One region of the Clostridium sp. HBUAS56017 genome, then DNA from elsewhere that is predicted to be linked to it. Evidence: predicted binding sites of a transcription regulator. Region 1 holds the regulator's gene; the other holds the start of a gene.
What was found. The regulator CtsR, encoded in region 1, represses protease genes until heat stress. The targets are predictions, from matches to a motif close to AAGGTCAANNAAGGTCAAAT.
Positions count from the first base shown of each region.

Region 2: a site for CtsR is predicted at 2,062-2,081, ahead of clpB (ATP-dependent chaperone ClpB). Genes of this name have one in related genera too.

Region 1 is NZ_SULK01000034.1:7,712-11,150, reverse strand. Features, by position in the region: gene FAY47_RS18835 (protein arginine kinase) at 1-607, opposite strand, end outside; gene FAY47_RS18830 (UvrB/UvrC motif-containing protein) at 588-1,124, opposite strand; gene FAY47_RS18825 (CtsR family transcriptional regulator) at 1,140-1,595, opposite strand; gene FAY47_RS18820 (MBL fold metallo-hydrolase) at 1,755-2,396, shown strand; gene FAY47_RS18815 (4Fe-4S binding protein) at 2,438-2,608, opposite strand; gene FAY47_RS18810 (cation transporter) at 2,705-2,908, opposite strand; gene FAY47_RS18805 (stage 0 sporulation family protein) at 2,920-3,439, opposite strand, start outside.
Region 2 is NZ_SULK01000025.1:27,436-30,874, reverse strand. Features, by position in the region: gene clpB (ATP-dependent chaperone ClpB) at 1-2,005, opposite strand, end outside; gene FAY47_RS17105 (helix-turn-helix domain-containing protein) at 2,157-3,439, shown strand, end outside.

The sequences.
Region 1 (3,439 bases):
TTGAACTTTCTAAATACAATCCTTCAATATTCATTCCAACTTTATTAAGTCCATTAAATATATTAGATATTTCTTCACTAATGGACAAGGCTGGTAGATGAACCATCACTGATGCTTTAAGCCCAGTCCCAACATTTGATGGGGATGCTGTCAAATACCCAAAATTTTCATCAAAAGCATATCCTATAACTTCTTCAATATAATCATCAATCTTATTTACATAGTTATATGCATTAGTTAAATCTAATCCATCTGTTATACATTGTATTCTTAAATTATCTTCTTCATTTATCATTATGGATAAAGTTTCATCTTTATTAATGATAAATGCACTTCTATCCCTTCTTTTAACCAGACCTTCACTAATTAAATGTTTTTCTAAATATACTTTTAAAAAATCTATATTATGCTCCCATGATCTTACAAGAGTCATTTCTTCATCAATCTTATCTAATAATATTTCATATAACCTATCAACATTTTCTCTAGCTTCTTCTGTTTTCATCTTATCTGTAAATAAAGAGTTGTAAAAATTTCTTATAAGACACACTTTGCTACTGATTACTACATCTTCAGCCGCTACTTCACTATCTATCCAATTCTTCATGATCAATTTTTACCTCCCTTTGGGATTCTAATAACTTAATCTCATCTCTTAGAACTGCAGCTCTTTCATACTCTTCTTTTATAACCGCTTTTTGTAGATCTTCTTTTAACTTTTTAATTCTCTTTCTTTGAATCACTTCATTTCCTTCTCTAACTGGAATCTTACCTACGTGCTCTAAGTCACCCTGAATTCTTTTAATTCTAGGACTCAACAAATCATTAAAACTTTCATAGCATTTGCTACAACCTAATTGTCCGCTCTTCTTAAATTGAGAGTATGTTAATCCACAATTTTTGCACACTATTTCAATTTTTTTTGTTTTATCTAAAGTTTCAAAAAAACCACTTAAAATATTCTGAAACGGCATTCCTGCCCCTTCTGCCATAGATGCTTTAAGTGGTATGTCTGAAAGTTCTTTTGCACATTTTTCGCATAACCATGTTTCTGTTTTCTTTCCATTAATAAGTTTTATTAAATGTATCTTAGCTTCATTTTTATTACATCTTTCACATAGCACTTTTTATTACCCCCTCTATGATAATACAACTATAAGCACAGCCTTTAATATATCAGCCCTTACCCTATTTCTATCATCTGTATTAGCTAAGGTCCTATCGTTAATAGCCATCTTAATTAATTCTGCTTCTCTCATAGTGATTAAATTTGACTCTACTAAACTCTCAATTAAAGCTAAGGAACTATTATTTGTAATAGAATTTCCAATACAATCATACAAGAGATTATTCCTCTCTTCCGACCCATCATAACTTACTTGTCTTATTACAATACAGCCACCCCCACCTCTTCTACTTTCAATAACATACCCTCTCTCATAAGTAAATCTAGTTGTTAATACATAATTTATCTGTGATGGCGCACAACTAAATTGATCTGCTAATTCATTCCTCTGAATTTGAATCTGTTCCCCACCATTTTCATTAAGCATATTCTTTATAAAATTTTCAATTATATCCGAAAGTCTTGCCACAATATCACCTTCTTAAACTTCTGTTTTTGACTTACCTTGACCTTTTGATTTTATATTAATATCTTTTTTCATTTTTTTCAAGTTTTATTGCTACCTTTATGTTTAAATTTATTCTATTCAGGGTAAATATAACTTATATACTTTATTAAGGAGGCTTATATGTTAATCAAATGGTTTGGAGAATGTTCATTTTTACTGCAAGATTCTCTTGGGCGAAGGATCTTAACTGATCCCCCTAGTACAATTTCTATAGATACTTTATTAGATTTAAACCCGAACATAATTACTTTAAGTCATTATTATTCTGATACAACTAATGCTAAAATTAATGCCAAGAAAGTTATGCTAGCTGACAAAGCCTCTTCATATAAACTTAACTTTGTTAATATTTCTGGATTTCCTTCTTTTCAAGACAATTCACAAGGTAGAAAGAGAGGACCTAACATAATTTATAATTATGTTTTTGATAATCTAAAGATTTGTAATCTAGGATATTTAGGTCATGATCTACCCGATGATATACTACGTTCCATTGAGTCAATAGATATCCTCTTTATTCCTGTTGGAGGCCATTTTACACTTAACTCAACTGAAGCTATTAAATTGGTTCACAAAATTAAACCTAAAGTTATAATTCCTATGAATTATAAGACCACTAACTCTTTAATCTATTTAGATAGTTGTAAAAACTTTATAACTTCCATAAAATCAGTTATAAAAACAACTAAAAATTCACTAGATACCAAAACATTAAATTCATATCCAGTTACAATTCTCTTAAAAGAAACTAAAATGAATTAAAATAAAAAAGATCGCCTTAAAGACGATCTTTAATTACCAGACTATGCTTGTTCTGGAGCTCCTACTGGACAAACATTTGCACAGTTTCCACAATCGATACAAGTATCTGCATCAATAACGAATTGAGTATCTCCTTGACTTATAGCATTAACTGGACATTCTGCAGCACAAGCACCACAGCTTACACAAGAATCATTAATTGCGAATGCCATTAAAAACACCTCCTAAATAATCATAGTTATTACACCATAATTATTTTAACATGTTTCATAACCTTTTAAAAGTCTATTTTATAAAATAACTCACTACTAAAGAATCATATAACCTAAATTTTCAATACTTTCTTTTACCTTATCTATATCTAACCAACTCTCATTATATATAACTTGTATTTCCTTTTTCTCAATAGATATCTCACAGGCAATAATACCTTCATTTGACGTTATTGCTCTTTGTATATTAGATACATCACGTTGATTATTTATGTTAAATACCTTAAGTACAGATTTCATAAAATTTCCCCCTATTTTTCGTTAATTAAATCCTTAATTAACTTCTTATCCTCTTCAGATTCTATTTCTAATTTAATATCTTTTTCATCGACAGAATCTTCGTAATTACCTGTTATTAATTTTATCGTAGAAATCTTAAAATCTTTAAGTACTTCCTCATCTCCGACCCTAATTTTCACTCTAACTGACTCTTTCACTGTACTATTTGAAACAACTTCTCCGTTTCCTTCTTCTGTCTCTACTATAGATCCCACCTTAGGTAGGCTTTTCCTTATACTTTCATATGTGCTTTGCTCATAGTTTAAGCAACACATTAACCTTCCACATATTCCAGATATTTTTGTTGGGTTCAAAGATAAATTCTGTTCTTTTGCCATCTTTATTGATACTGATGCAAAATCACCTAGGAATGATGAACAGCACATAGATCTTCCACATGGCCCTAAACCACCTATCATTTTAGCCTCATCTCTTACCCCAATTTGTCTAAGTTCTATTCTTGTTTTAAATATAGTTGCCAAATCCTTAACA
Region 2 (3,439 bases), on a different contig from region 1:
ATTGACCTCCTTGTTCATATCCAACATAGCCTGGAGGCGCACCAACAAGTCTTGATACAGCATGCTTTTCCATATATTCAGACATATCAATTCTTATCATGGCATCTTCACTATCAAATAATGTCCTAGCTAAGGTTTTTGCAAGTTCAGTTTTACCAACTCCTGTTGGTCCTAAGAATATAAATGATCCTATTGGCTTGTTTTCATCTTTTAGTCCTGCTCTAGCTCTAAGTATTGCACTAGATACAGCCTCTATTGCATCATCTTGGCAAATAACTCTGCTTTGAAGTTCTGAATCAAGTCTTAATAATTTTTCTCTTTCTCCTTCAAGAAGATTACTTACAGGAATTCCAGTCCATTTTGATAGAACCTGTGAAATTTCTTCTTCTGTAACTTCTTCTTTTAAAAGAGCACCTTCATAATTTTCCTTTACTTCACTTTCTCTCTTTTCTATTTCTTCTTCTAATACTGGTATAGTGGAATATTTAAGCTCTGCAACTTTATTATAGTCATAAGCTCTCTCATATTTTTCTATTTCACCACGTGCATCATCCAGTCTTGTTTTTAATTCTCTTAAAGATGTAATATGCTCTTTTTCCTTTTCATATTTTGCAGTCATTTCGTCATTCTTTTCTTTAAGTTCTGCTATTTCTTTCGAAATCGCTTCTAGCCGTTTTATAGAACCTTCATCATTTTCTTTCTCTAAAGCTCCCTTTTCAATTTCCAATTGAAATAATTTTCTTCTTATAATATCTAATTCTGTAGGAAGAGAATCTATCTCTGATCTAATCATAGCTCCTGCTTCGTCTATTAAATCTATAGCTTTATCTGGTAAAAATCTATCTTGAATATACCTATGAGAAAGTTTTGCAGCCGCTACTATTGCATTGTCATGAATTCTAATACCGTGATGTATTTCAAATTTTTCTTTTAATCCCCTTAATATAGAAACAGTATCTTCTACTGTTGGTTCATCCACTATTACCGGTTGAAATCTTCTTTCCAAAGCTTTGTCTTTTTCAATATATTGCCTATATTCATCAAAAGTAGTTGCTCCAATACAATGTAATTCTCCTCTTGCAAGTAATGGCTTAATTAAATTACCAGCATCCATTGCTCCATCTGTTTTACCAGCACCTACAATAGTATGGATTTCATCAATGAAAAGAATTATTCTTCCTTCACTTCTTTGAACTTCTTTTAAAACAGCTTTTAATCTCTCTTCAAATTCCCCTCTATATTTTGCACCTGCAATTAATGATCCCATGTCAAGTGAAAAGATTACCTTATCTTTTAAACCTTCGGGCACATCACCCTTTACTATTCTTTCTGCTAAGCCTTCAACTATAGCAGTTTTACCAACTCCCGGTTCACCAATTAAAACAGGATTGTTTTTTGTTCTCCTTGAAAGTATTCTTACAGTCCTTCTAATCTCTTCATCTCTTCCAATCACAGGGTCTAACTTATGTTTCTTAGCTAATTCAACTAAATTGCTACCATACTTTGTTAGTGCATCATAAGTCCCTTCTGGATCCTGTGTTTCAACTCTTTGATTTCCTCTAACTTCTTCTAATACTTTCATAAAATCTTTTTTTGTAATATTAAATTTTTTTAATATTTCTCCAACTATACCCTTAGAATCAACTTCCATAATGGATAACATTAAATGTTCAACACTAATGTATGAATCTTTAAATTTTTTCGAAATATCTTCTGCTTTTACAAGTACTTCATCTACTCTTCTAGTTATATATACACCCGAAGAATTTGCTCCTTCTCCCATAACTTTAGGCATAGCTTCTAATTTGTTATTAATTTCTGATCTTACATTCTTTATATCAACACCAATTTTAGTGAAAATATTAGGAATTAACCCGTCTTCTTGTTCCATAAGGGCAGCAAAAAGATGAACTACTTCAATTTGTTGATGATTAAATTTAACTGCTATAGAGTTAGAATCACTTAAACATTGTTGTACTCTTAATGTCATTTTATCAACATTCATATATTACTCCTCCTTACTACTGTAAATAGTTTTTTCTATATTTTTATAATAATACAAAGGTCAAAGAAAGTCAAAGTTTTATTTTCATTTTTTTACTTTTTTAAATAACTAATAATTGTTATAATTTCTATATACAACAGGAGGTGTTATTTTGAGAAAAGAATTCATTAACTTTGCATCTGATATGCCTGTTAATATTTCATTTTGTTCAGTTAAGGAATATCCTATACATTGGCATAATTCTATTGAAATAATATATGTAATAAAAGGTAAAGTTAAAATATCCATAGATACAGATAGCTTTGAACTATTTGAAAATGAATTAGAAATAATAAATGTTGATGAAACTCACAGTATTACTTCTAACTTTGATAATATGTTATTAATATTCCACATTGATCCTAGCTTTCTATCTAAATACTATAAAGATATTAAGAATGTTTATTTCTATACGAATACTTCTGACCTTGGAGCTCAAGAAGGTGCTGAGTATGACGAATTCAGAGCATTTTTAGCCGAACTTCTATATGAATATGTACAAAGACAAGAAAACTATGACGAAGAAATTGAAAATATATTAATTAATTTACTTTTTCATCTAATTAATAATTTTCATTATCTCCTTTATGAACAAGAAGATTTAAAAGATAACAAAGAACAATTAGAAAGGTATCATAGAATTTCAAAATATATATATAACAATTATAACAGTAATATAACTCTACAAGAAATAGCTAAAAAGGAATTCTTAACACCACATTACCTTTCACATGAAATCAAAAATGCTACTGGTTATAGCTTTACGGATTTACTTAACCTCACTAGGGTTGAAGAATCGGTAAAACTCCTTTTAGATACAGATATGAGTATTTCAGAAATATCAGATGAAATAGGATTTTCTCATACTAGGTACTTAAATAAGCATTTTAAAATTTATTATGGTTGCACTCCACTTCAATTTAAAAGAAAAAATAAACTTTCTCCTAAATTATATGAAAAAGCAAAAAAGATTACCTATTTACCAATATATGATTCTATAGAACTATTATCATCTTACCTAGATGATTATGAAAGATATAATTACGAAAACAAACTTTGGAATATACATGTTGATATGAGCTTGACTAAAGGAAAATTCACAAAAAAATTTAGAGAAATTCTAACTCTAGGTGACACTTTCGACCTTCTAATTGAAGAAAATAAAAATATTCTGGAAGAACTTCAAGAGGAGCTTCATTTTAATTATGGAAGACTTGAAAACTTCTTTAATGAAGATATGGGAGTATTTAAAGGAAATGATTTTATTAACTGGAATAGGATAAGAACAGTACTTGAATTTCTTGATTACATAAATTTGAATCCTCTTATTGTTCTTGATAATACTAGCTTCTCTGACCAGGATTATATAACAGCATTAGAAAGTTTTAAATCATA